DNA from 3 places in the Janthinobacterium sp. genome. Region 3 is predicted to be linked to each of the others. Evidence: predicted binding sites of a transcription regulator. Region 3 holds the regulator's gene; each other region holds the start of a gene.

Region 1 (4,154 bases), on a different contig from region 3:
CACGGCACCAGGACATCGCTGGAGCGCGGCTGCAGGTGCGGATTGTGGCAGTAGCCGCAGCGCCACGGGCAGCCCTGCACGAACACCACGGCGGCCAGCTTGCCCGGATAGTCGGTGGCGGAGAACGGCGTGACGCCGCCCACTTTGAGTTCAGCGGCCATCGCGCATCAACGGCAGGTCAACGGCCCGGAGACCGACGCGCACGCTTCACTGAAATACCGGCGCTCGTGGAACTCGCCCTGCTTGCCGATATTGAACGAGGCGACGGGGCGGTGATAGCCCATCACGCGGGTCCAGATTTCGCAGCGCTGGCGTTCGCTGTCGTCGAGTTCAATTGCTGGTGTCAGATCTGGTCGTGCGTTCATGGTGTTTCCTCCAGTATGGCGGTAAGGTTGGCCTGCTTGCGGGCGATCAGTTCCGCGTCGCAGGTGGGACAAAATTCATGCTTGCCGGCCAGGTAGCCGTGGCGCGGGCAGATCGAAAAGGTGGGGGTGACGGTGATATACGGCAGCGAAAAGCGCGACAGCGCCCGCTTCACCAGTTCGCGGCAGGCATTGGCATCCGACAGCGCCTCCGTCATGTACAGGTGCAGCACGGTGCCGCCCGTGTATTTGCGCTGCAGGTCATCCTGCAATTCGAGCGCTTCGAACGGATCGTCGGTATGGCCGACCGGCAACTGCGACGAATTCGTGTAGTAGGGGTTGTCCACGGTGCCCGCCTGCAGGATGGCCGGATAGCGCTTGCGGTCTTCGCGCGCAAAGCGGTAGGTCGTGCCTTCGGCCGGCGTTGCTTCCAGGTTGTACATATGGCCCGTCTGTGCCTGGAATTCGATCATGCGCGCGCGCACATGGTCGAGCAGGCGGATCGCCAGCGCATGGCCCTCCTTGCTGGTGATGTCGTATGCATTGCCGCTGAAATTGCGGATCATCTCGTTGATGCCATTGACGCCCAGCGTGGAGAAATGGTTGCGCAGGGTGCCGAGATAGCGTTTGGTGTACGGGAACAGGCCGTCCTGCATCAGCTGTTCGATGGTGGCGCGCTTGATTTCCAGGCTGGTCTTGCCCAGTTCAAGCAGCCGGTCCAGGTCCGCCAGCAAGGCCACCTCATCGCCGCGCCACAAATAGCCCAGGCGCGCGCAGTTGATGGTGACCACGCCCAGGGAACCGGTCTGCTCGGCCGAACCGAACAGGCCATTGCCGCGCTTGAGCAGTTCGCGCAGGTCCAGCTGCAGCCGGCAGCACATCGAGCGGATCATGTTCGGTTTCAGTTCCGAATTGATGAAGTTCTGGAAGTAGGGCAGGCCGTAGCGCGCCGTCATCTCGAACAGGCGCCCGGCATTCTCGCTGTGCCAGTCGAAGTCCTCGGTGATATTGTAGGTCGGGATCGGAAACGTGAACACGCGCCCCTTGGCGTCGCCCGCCATCATGATCTCGATATACGCGCGGTTGATCATGTCCATTTCAAGCTGCAGCTCGCCGTAGCTAAAGTCCATTTCCACGCCGGCGATCACGGGAATCTGCCCGCGCAGGTCTTCCGGGCAAACCCAGTCGAAGGTCAGGTTGGTAAACGGCGTCTGCGTGCCCCAGCGCGAGGGCACATTGAGGTTGTAGATCAGCTCCTGCATGGATTGCAGCACGTCCGCATAGGCCAGCTTGTCCTTGCGGACAAAGGGCGCCATATAGGTGTCGAAGGAACTGAAGGCCTGCGCGCCGGCCCATTCGTTCTGCAGGGTGCCGAGGAAGTTGACGATCTGGCCGATGGCCGACGACATGTGCTTGGGCGGGCTTGATTCGACCTTGCCCGGCACGCCGTTCAGGCCTTCGTGCAGCAGGGTGCGCAGCGACCAGCCGGCGCAGTAACCGGCCAGCATGTCGAGGTCATGGATATGCAGCGCCGCCTCGCGGTGCGCTGCGCCCACTTCGGGCGGGTACACCTGGTCGAGCCAGTAATTGGCGATCACCTTGCCGGATACATTGAGTATCAGGCCGCCCAGCGAATAGCCCTGGTTGGCGTTGGCATTGACGCGCCAGTCGCGCCGCTCCAGGTATTCGTTGATGGACGAGGCGACATCGATCTGGCTGTGTTTTTTCGACGGCGTGACGGGTAGTGCGCTAGCTGACATGAAACCTCCAATAACCACAACATGCGGTGTTTTATTGAAGGTTATCGACTAAATGTAGTGCCGTCAAAGGGCGCGTGCAGGCGTTTGCGGGATACTTGATCGAGGTGAAATTCGAGTGTGGTGGCAGGCATTTGCGTTTTACCCCAACGGCGAAAAGGCTGGGGTCGGACGGGGACGCCGAGTCCCTGAGGGTCCGACCCCGGAATTTGCTTCAGGGGTAAACGTTTTCAACGCTTCCTGTCCCACCGCGTCTCCCTCAGTATCATATACGTGGTGACAAAAAACGCCCCGCCGCAGGTAGCGATGCTGATGACGGAAGCGGGCAGCACATGGATCCAGATTTCCGCCGGCGAAAAGGTGCTCCAGCTGGCCACGCGCAGGTCGAACGTGATGTAGTTGGCCAGCAGCCAGTACACGGCCAGCAGCGCCGTGCAGATGGCGCTGCGGCGCAGCAGCGGCATCTGGCGGCGCGCAAACACGGCCAGCAAAAACAGCAGCACCACGCCCGGATAGATGCCCAGTATTTCAGGCGAAAACATGTGCGTGCTTTGCGCGTCATAGCCTTCGACGGGCGAGGCCCACTGCACCTGCAACGCGGTGAGGAACAGGATCAGCAGGAGTATCAGCAGGGGCTTGCGGGTCATGGCAGTGGTTCCGAATAATCAGTAATAGGCACGATGGCAGTGGCGCATTCTACAGCGCAAGGAGGGGTGCCGATGCATGCATTCCTTCACCTGCGTCAAGGACTGCGCACATGGCGCGGGGCTATAGTCTCGACCCTGAGCCGATACAGAAAGCCATCCACCATGAAGCTTGAAAACCCCACCGTCCACCGCGTGGCCGGACCGCTGGAACTGGTCTGTCCGGCCGGCAGCCTGCCGGCCCTGAAAGCGGCCGTCGACAACGGCGCCGACACCGTCTACCTCGGCTTTCGCGACGCCACCAATGCGCGCAATTTCGCCGGCCTCAATTTCGACGAAAAGGCGATCGCCGAAGGCGTGCGCTACGCCCGCCAGCATGGCCGCAAGGTGCTGCTGGCGCTCAATACCTACCCGCAGCCGCACAACTGGACGGTCTGGCGCAGCGCCATCGACCGCGCGGCCGATGCGGGCCTGGACGCCATTATCGTCGCCGATCCGGGCCTGATGGCGTATGCGCGCCAGCATCATCCGCAGCTGCGGCTGCACCTGTCTGTGCAGGGTTCGGCCACCAACTACGAAGCGATCAATTTTTATCACGACCACTTCGGCGTCTCGCGCGCCGTGCTGCCGCGCGTGCTGTCGATGGCGCAGGTGGAGCAATTGATCGCAAAGACACCGGTCGAGATCGAAGTATTCGGTTTCGGCAGCCTGTGCGTGATGGTCGAGGGCCGCTGCGCGCTGTCGTCGTATGCAACGGGCGAAGCGCCCAATACGCATGGCGTGTGTTCGCCGGCCAAGGCGGTGCGCTGGGTGGAAACGCCAACGGGCCTGGAATCGCGGCTGAACGGCGTGCTGATCGACCGTTACGCAGCCGGTGAAAACGCCAGCTACCCGACCCTGTGCAAGGGCCGTTTCGATGTCGCGGGCGAGCAGTATTACGCGATCGAGGAGCCGGCCAGCCTGAACACGCTGGCGCTGCTGCCGCAGCTGATCGTCATGGGCGTCAAGGCGGTGAAAATCGAAGGACGCCAGCGCAGTCCCGCTTATGTGGCCCAGGTGACGCGCGTCTGGCGTGACGCCATCGACGCCTGCCGGGATGGCCAGCAGCGCTATGCGGTCAAGCCGGGCTGGATGGCGGCGATGGACAAGCTGGCCGAGGGCCAGCAGCACACCCTGGGCGCTTATCACAGATCATGGAAATAGGAAAACCTGCTGCGCGAGCCGCTCGCTACGGTTTTTTAACTGGAAAAGAATGGAACGGATATGTTGAAACTGTCACTCGGGCCTTTGCTCTACTACTGGCCGCGCGCCACCGTCTTCGAGTTCTACCAGCAGGTGGCCGAAACGGCCATCGATATCGTCTACCTGGGCGAGACGGTCTGTTCGCGCCG
Region 2 (4,154 bases), on a different contig from region 3:
CGTTTTGCGAGGAGGCGAATCATATCAAAGGCCATCGAAGTTTGGCAAGCGCTTTTCCAAAAATGCGTGCATGCCCTCTTTCTGGGCCGGCGTGCCGAACGCAGCCTGGAACAGACGGCGCTCGTAAGCGACGCCATCGGTCAGGGTGGTTTCAAACGCGCGGTTGACGCAATCCTTGATCATCATGGCTACCGAGGTCGGCATGGCGGCAATGGTTTTGGCGGCCGCCAGGGTTTCTTCCAGCAACTTGTCGGCCGGTACCACACGTGACACCAGGCCGATGCGCTCGGCTTCCTGTGCATCGATGGTGCGCGCCGTCAGCAGCAGATCCATGGCCTTGGCCTTGCCGATCGCGCGCGGCAGGCGCTGGGTGCCGCCCGCGCCTGGCGTGACGCCAACCTTGATTTCCGGCTGTCCGAATTTGGCGCTGTCGGCGGCGATCAGGAAATCGCACATCATGGCCAGCTCGCAGCCGCCACCCAGTGCATAGCCGGCCACCGCGCCGACCACTGGTTTACGCACACGCAGGATATGCTCCCAGTTGCGGCTGATATAGCCTTGCGTAAAGGTATCGGGATAGGTGTAGTCGGCCATGGCTGCAATGTCGGCGCCGGCGGCAAACGCTTTTTCGCTGCCGGTCAGCACGATGCAGCCGATGTTGTCGTCGGCATCGAACTTGAGCAGCGCGTCGCCCAGCTCGTTCATCATGCGTTCGTTCAGGGCATTCAGGGCCTTGGGACGGTTCAGGCGTATCAGCGCGACTTTATCCTGGATTTCGATGATCAGGTCTTCGTATTGCATATTGTCTCCTCTCGATAAACGGTGACAACGATTGTAGCGGCTAATGACTGCGCTACCACGGCCCCACTGTTATTATTATCAACCTGCTACCCACCTCGACGTGTGCCGTATTTTCTCTTCTTTTTTCCAGTCTGCTATCAAGCGCCTGCGCGGTGACGGTTCCGCCGCCACCGTCAATTTCCGCCGCCTGTGGTTCAGCAATGGCCTCAATTGCTTCGGTGCCCAGATCACCTCGCTGGCCCTGCCGCTGTGCGCGGTGTTGCTGCTGCATGCGACGCCGGAACAGATGGGCATCCTGGTGGCATTGCAGGCGCTGCCGTTTGCCCTGTTCGGCCTGCCGGTCGGCGTGCTGCTGGACCGGCGCAGCAAGCATCCGATCATGCTGTTCAGCGAAAGCATGTCGGGCCTGGCGCTGGCCAGCGTGGCGGTGGCGTACTGGTGCGGCGTGCTGTCGATGCCGTGGCTGTATATAGTCGGTTTTATTATCGGCACCGGCTTCGTGGTCGGCGGCGGCGCCGAGCAGGTATTCCTGACCTTCCTGGTCGGACGCGACGGGCTGATCGATGCACAATCGAAATTTGCCGCCACGGAATCGGCCTCGCGCCTGATCGGGCCGGGCATGGCTGGCGTGCTGGTGCAGACGTTGTCGGCGCCGGTCGCAATCCTGTGCACGGCCTGCGGCTATGTGATTTCGGTATTCAATCTGCGCGCCATGAGCGTGCGCGATCCACGTCCCGCGCCATCGCACAACCATCCCTTGCGCGATATCGCCGACGGCCTGCTGTTTGTCTGGCGCGAGCCGCTGCTGCGCGCGCTGGCCTGGGGCGCCGGCGTCTGGCATTTCCTGTTTTACGCCAGCATGGCGCTGACGGTATTGTTCGCCACGCATGATTTGGGCATGAGTCCTGGCGTGCTGGGCATGGCGCAGATGCTCGGCGGCGCCGGCGTGCTGGTCAGCGCGATAGTGGTGAAACCGTTGACGCGCCGCTATGGCGCCGGGCGCGTGATCCTGATCGGCCTGGCTTCGACCTCGCTATGCTTCGCGCTGACGCCAGCCATTCCTGCCCATCTGTTCGGCAGCGCCACGGCCAGTGCCGCCGCGTATGCGGTGCTGATGTTTTTTTTCGATTGCGGCGTGATGCTGTTCTTTATTCCCTACCTGGGCTTGCGGCAGAAGGTCACGCCCGACGCCATGCTGGGACGCATGACCTCGACCATGCGCTTCCTGACGGTGGCGACCGCGCCGCTGGGCGCGCTGGCGGCCGGCTGGGTGGCGGAACACTTTGGCGTGCGCACGGGCCTGGCCTGCATCGCGGGCGGCAGCATCGCGCTGACGATCGCCATGGTGTGGGGCACGCCGCTGCGTGGCGTGCGCACCTGAAGCGGAGAACAGGCATACACTGGACGAAATTGCTTTGCAGACATTATTGCAGACGAAGCCAGATGGATTTGATTTACATCAAGGATTTACCCCAGGTATATCCATAAGCTCAACCATTTCCAAGGAGCACATTATGTTCAAGACGATACTTTTCCCTACCGACGGCTCGCCTTTGTCAGACCAGGCCGCCAATACCGCCATCGCCTTTGCCCAGCTGAACCAGGCCAAGCTGGTGGCCGTCAGCGTGGTACAGCCGTTTCCGTTTTCACCGATGGCCGATGGCGGCATCGTGCTCGACGCCAGCCTGTACGAACAGCAGATGAATGAATCGGCGCAGCGCGCGATCGAGAAAATCGGCGAGGCCGCGCGCGCCGCCGGCGTCGCCTTCGAAGGCGTGGTCGCCGTGTCGCCGAGCCCGCACGAAGAAATCGTCAATACGGCGCAAGCGTATCAGTGCGACATCATCCTGATGGCCTCGCATGGCCGCAAGGGTCTGAACAAACTGTTCGTGGGCAGCGAAACACAAAAAGTGCTGGCGCATACCCACCTGCCCGTCATGGTCCTGCGTTAAGCACGACCGTCAACATTACTGCGGCTGCTTCGGCAGCAGCAGCCACACCATGCCGCTCTGCTTCATGCGGCCTGCGTTCTCGGCCGCTTCCGCGCCAAAGCCAAAGAAATAATCGACGCGGATCGGCCCGCGGATGGCGCCGCCCGTATCTTGCGCCATCACCAGGCGCTGCATCGGGATATCGCTGTTCGCCTGCGTGGTCGACAGGAACACGGGCACGCCCAGCGGCACATAGCGCGAGTCGATGGCGACCGAGCGCTGCGGTGTCAGCGGCACGCCCAGCGCGCCTTTCGGCCCTACTTTCGGGTCCGGCAGGCGCTCTTCCTTGAAGAATACATAGCTGGGGTTGGCGTTGAACAGCTCGTCCTTGCGCGTCGGGTGGCCGGCGATCCAGGCCTTGATGCCCTGCGCCGACGCCTGGCTCATGGTCAGCTCACCCTTGTCGACCAGGTAGCGGCCGATCGACTGGTACGGATGACCGTTCTGGTCCGCATAGGCCACCCGCACGGTTTCCTGGGTGTCGGTCAGCTGCACGCGGCCGCTGCCCTGCACTTGCAGGAAAAATGCTTCCACTTCGTCGTCGACCCACATCAGCTCCTTGCCCGTCACTGACGTGGCGCGCTCGATATCGGCGCGGGTGGCATACGGCACCACCTTCTTGCCCACCAGCTTGCCGCGCAGGCGCATGTTTTTCAGTTCCGGATACACGCTGGCAAGGTCCACCGTCACCAGGTCGTCCGGCACCTTGTACAGCGGCGTCTGGTATGGGCCGCCACGCTTGCGCGCGCCGTGCAGCAGCGGCTCGTAGTAGCCGGTGACCAGGCCGGAATTGGTGCCATCGGCGGCGACTATCTGGTTCGGCACGAAAAACGCTTCGAAGAACTGGCGGATCGCCTTGTCGCTGTCGGCATTGACCTGGCGCGCAATCGTGCACGACTCTTTCCAGTCGGGCCGCTTGACCAGCACGCCGCACGAGGCCATGAAGGCAGGCCAGGCGGCGCGCATGTCGTCGCGGCCCCAGCCCGGCAGGGCGGCGAAACTGACCGGCGTGAAAACAGGTGCCTGCACATCTTTGGCATCCTTGGCCTCGGGCGCCGCCGGCTTGGCGGGCACGGGATTGACGACCGATGGCGTGATGGCGGGCGGTTTGGCCGGCGTCAGGGGGACACTGGGCGTGGTGGTACAGGCCGACAAGGCCAGCGCGACGGCGCCGCATGAAACGAGTAGACTGAAGCGTAAAGACATAGGAGAGCGTATGTGGATCTTGGTAATGGAAGCAATGGTGGCGTTTTTCCTGCTGGCGTTCATCGTCTGGTGGACCATGTATTCGGGCAAGAAGCCCACGCCGCCGGCGCAGAAACAGGTGGCGGCCGAGAAGGACGCCACCGAAAAACTGAAATA
Region 3 (4,154 bases):
CCACCAGCAAACGCAACTGGCCCAGCGCCGGCTTGCGCCGCTCTTCGTTCGGCTGCGCCAGCGCCTCGAACGGCACGCTGAACCAGAAGCGGCTGCCCTTGCCTTCGCTGCTGGCGACAGCGATATCGCCACCCATCATGTGGATCAGGTGCTTGCTGATTGCCAGGCCCAGGCCGGTACCGCCGAAACGGCGCGTGATGCTTTGATCGCCCTGCGAAAAGGCGGTAAACAATTGTTCCTGCTGCTGCGGCGTCATGCCGATGCCGGTGTCGCGCACTTCGAAGCGCAGCCAGGCCTGGTCGGCGGTTTGCTGGGCCAGGCCGACCGCCACCACCACTTCGCCGCTGGCGGTAAATTTGATGGCGTTGCCGGCCAGGTTGACCAGGATCTGCTGCAGCCGCTGGGCGTCGCCGACGAGGCGGCGCGGCACGTCCGCATCGACCGCGATGGCCAGCTCCAGCTCCTTTTCGCCGGCGTTCATGGTCATGGTGGTGGCCAGCGTGTTCATCACTTCGTCGAGGTCGAATTCGACCGGCGACAGGTCCATGCGGCGCGCCTCGATCTTGGAAAAGTCGAGCACGTCGTTGAGGATGCCCAGCAGCGATTGGCCGGCCACGCGCACCATGGTCAGGTATTTGCGCTGTTCCGTATCGAGCTTGGTATTGCCGAGCAAATACACCATGCCCAGCACGGCGTTCAGCGGCGTGCGGATTTCATGGCTCATGTTGGCGACGAAATCGCTTTTCGCGCGGTTGGCCGCTTCGGCGCGGTCGCGTTCCTGTTCCAGCTCGGCCGCACGCGCCTCGACTTCGTGCTGCAGGCGGTCGCGCTCGCTCATCAGGCTGTTGAAGGCCGCCGTCAGTTCGCCGATCTCGTCGCGCTGCTCTACCGGCAGCGGCGTGAAGCGCTGGCCGTTGTTGCGCAGCGCCAGCAGGGTGTTGCGCAGGCGCACCAGCGGCGACAGCAGGCGCACCGTCACCCAGCCCAGCACCAGCGCCGCCAGCAGCGAGGCGCAGGCGCTCCACAGCACCAGGCGGTACAGCACGCCGTCGAACGGCTCGAACGCATCGTCGATGGGCAAGGAGGCTGCCAGCAGCCAGTTGACCGATTTCAGGCGCTTGAAACTGTTGACGGCCTTCACGCCGCGGCTGTTGCTGCTGACCATGCTGCCTTCGCCACCGCGGGCGATCAGCGCGCTGGTGGTGGGATTGGCGTTGGGCGCGCGCGGCTGCAGCAGCTTGGCCGGGTCCGGGTGCAGCACATACAGCGGCACCTTGCCCTGGGTCAGGATGAAGTAATATCCGTTCTTGCCCACCTTGGCATGGCGCAGGTCGCCCAGCAGGTTATCCTTGTACAGGCGCAGCACGCCGATGATGATGCCGGCCACCTCGCCGTCCTTGCCCAGCACGGGCGCCACCATCTGCACGATCGGCAGGCCGCTGGTCTTGCCCAGCAGCGGCTCGGTGATCATCGGCTGGCGCGTGCGCATGACGGTCTGGAAATACTCGCGGTCGGCCACCTCGATGCCGCTGCGCCCCGGCACTTCGGGCACGTCGCTGACCACCTTGCCGTGTGCATCTAGCACCAGCACGTCGTCGAACAGGGCCAGCATGGCGCGCTGGGTGTAGTAGTCGCGCAGTTGCGCCGGTTGCTCCATCAGCGCGGCCGGCTGGCGGCGCGCCGTTTCGGTGATCACGTCGAGCAGCATGCCGAGCTTGTCGTCGAGTTCTTCGGCCGTGCGGTCGATCATGGCCGTTTGCTGGCTTAACAATACTTTGGTGAAGTCGTCGCGCATGCGCTGCACTTGTACCAGGGTCACCAGGGCGATCATGGCGACCGAGGTCAGGCTGGTCGCCAGCGCGACTTTTGCTTTGATGCCGAGTGGCTTCATAATTTCCTTTGCATGGCAAGCGGCATAGATGCTCTGAGGAATTCTCCTATCAATAGGTCAACTTGGCAAGCGCGGGCTTGTGGTGCTGATGCAATGGAAATACATGAAGAAAGTCATTCATTGGCCGCATTTCGCCGAAATTGGCACACGGGCCCGGCGGATACAGTAAACTTGTTGTTGTATTTTCTTAAAGGTACTCACCATGATACAAGCGCTATTGACCCCAACCCTGCCCACCGTGAACGTGGAAGCGTTGCGTGCGCGCTGCGCCACCTGCAGCATGCACCAGTTGTGTTTGCCGATGGGACTCGATGTGGGCGACATGGATCGCCTCGACCAGATCATCGGACGGCGCCGCAAGGTGGCGCGCGGCGCCTCGCTGTTCCGCATCGGCGATTCGTTCCAGAACCTGTATGCGATCCGTCTCGGCCACTTCAAGACCTACCAGATCAATCCGGGCGGCGAAGAACAGGTGACGGGTTTCCAGATGGCCGGCGAACTGCTGGGCATGGACGCCATCAGCGCCGACCGCCATCATTGCAATGCGGTGGCGCTGGAAGACAGCGAAGTGTGCGAGATCCCGTTTTCCAGCCTGGAGCAATTGCTGGGCAATATGCCGACCCTGCTGCGCCATTTCCACCGCATGATGAGCCAGGAAATCACGCGCGAGCAAAGCGTGATGCTGTTGCTCGGTAATATGCAGGCCACGCAGCGCTTCGCCGCCTTTATCGTCAACCTGGCGTCGCGTTACGAAGCGCGTGGCTATTCGGGCAGCAACTTCCAGCTGCGCATGTCGCGCGAGGAAATCGGCAACTATCTGGGCCTGACCATCGAAAGCGTCAGCCGCCTGCTGTCGAAATTCAAGAAGGAAGGCTGGCTGCGCGTGTCGAACCGCGAGATCGAGATCCTGCAGCCGGCCAAGCTGAAAGCGATTACGGCCGGCACCGACGTCTGCAAATAATCAGAGCTCGCTGTCGGCGCGCAAGGCAATGCTGCGCTGGGCCGGCCAGGTCCAGATGCCCGACAGGCGCCAGACCCGTTTGTTGTCTTCCACCAGCACCTGCCAGCGGCTGCGTTCGAGCATCGGCAGCGAGACGGAAAAATTGCCGTCGGCATCGGGCTGCACCATCAGGCGGATGTCTTTTTCAGGCAGGGTGGCATGCGCCAGGTGCAGCTGCAACGGCTGCAGGTAGGGCTTGCCGAAGCTGTGCACGGCGCCGGTCAGGCGCGATTGCGCCACGTCGTAGGCCAGGCTGGTATCCATCGCCAGGTCGCTGGCGACCGTATCGCGGCGCAGGTCCTGGTTGATCGCCTTGCCCTGCTTGTAGTAGTCGCCCACTACCAGCGCATCGGGTTGCGTGAAGGCGATATAGCCCATGAAGCTGCCGACCACGACAGACAGGCCGGGGCCGATCATCAGCAGCCACGGCCAGCGGTGCTTGTACCAGGGATCGGCGGGAGGTTGCAGTTTGGCGGTTTTGGACATTTGGATCTCCTTGAAGGTCAGACCCTGTGGGACTCGGCGTCCCCGTCTGACCCCAGCTCTTGCTTCCGGGTTAAAACTAACGTTAATTTGACGCACAATTTTTTTGTACCCCAACGGCGCAATGCCAGGGTCGGACCCACAGGGTCCGACCCCGAACATCGACATCACCTCGGCACAATGAATACCGCGCTTTCGCGCACATGCAGGGACGGCTCGTCGAGCGACTGCAGCTCGATCTGGATCTTGTTCGAGCCCTTCTCGCCCACGCCGTGCGGCACGCGCAGGCGCACCGGCCAGCCCAGCGTTTCGGTGGGCTGCAAGGTCACTTCGTCGCGCGTCAGCAAGGTCAAGCCGGGCAGGCCAGAGACCGCAATCTTGAAGTGCTGGCGCTGTTCCGAGGTGTTCATGATCTGCAGACGGTAGACGTTTTCGATCATGCCGTCTTCCACTTCGCGGCCCATCGAACCGCGGTCGCGGATCACGTCCATCTTCAGCGGCGTGCGCAGGAACAGCGAAGTACAGACGGCAATCACGATCAGCGCCAGGATCGAGGTATAGATCAGCACGCGCGGACGCATGGCCCGCTGGCGGATCTGCTTCGCGCTGAAGTTGTTCTCCATCGCATGGTCGGTGCTGTAGCGGATCAGGCCGCGTGGACGCTCGACCTTGTCCATCACGCTGTTGCAGGCGTCGACGCAGGCGGCGCAGCCGATGCATTCATACTGCAGGCCGTTGCGGATGTCGATGCCGGTCGGACAGACCTGCACGCACAGGGTG

What was found. The regulator FNR, encoded in region 3, switches genes on or off when oxygen is low (the NO sensors DNR and NnrR bind a similar motif). The targets are predictions, from matches to a motif close to TTGATNNNNATCAA.
Region 1: RTQ46_RS18855 (ribonucleoside triphosphate reductase) is a predicted target of FNR. The motif match lies at 2,218-2,231, and genes of this name have one in related genera.
Region 2: RTQ46_RS15515 (universal stress protein) is a predicted target of FNR. The motif match lies at 2,251-2,264, and genes of this name have one in related genera.

The regions. Positions count from the first base shown of each region.
Region 1 covers NZ_DAMAGB010000036.1:65,320-69,473, reverse strand. Annotated here, with positions in the region: gene RTQ46_RS18865 (anaerobic ribonucleoside-triphosphate reductase activating protein) at 1-161, opposite strand, end outside; gene nrdD (anaerobic ribonucleoside-triphosphate reductase) at 168-365, opposite strand; gene RTQ46_RS18855 (ribonucleoside triphosphate reductase) at 362-2,122, opposite strand; gene RTQ46_RS18850 (hypothetical protein) at 2,350-2,766, opposite strand; gene RTQ46_RS18845 (peptidase U32 family protein) at 2,929-3,966, shown strand; gene RTQ46_RS18840 (U32 family peptidase) at 4,027-4,154, shown strand, end outside.
Region 2 covers NZ_DAMAGB010000026.1:71,222-75,375, reverse strand. Annotated here, with positions in the region: gene RTQ46_RS15525 (enoyl-CoA hydratase) at 25-801, opposite strand; gene RTQ46_RS15520 (MFS transporter) at 845-2,182, shown strand; gene RTQ46_RS15515 (universal stress protein) at 2,316-2,753, shown strand; gene RTQ46_RS15510 (murein transglycosylase A) at 2,769-3,998, opposite strand; gene RTQ46_RS15505 (hypothetical protein) at 4,009-4,154, shown strand, end outside.
Region 3 covers NZ_DAMAGB010000009.1:59,547-63,700, forward strand. Annotated here, with positions in the region: gene RTQ46_RS08670 (response regulator) at 1-1,891, opposite strand, end outside; gene fnr (fumarate/nitrate reduction transcriptional regulator Fnr) at 2,094-2,852, shown strand; gene RTQ46_RS08680 (FixH family protein) at 2,853-3,377, opposite strand; gene ccoG (cytochrome c oxidase accessory protein CcoG) at 3,542-4,154, opposite strand, start outside.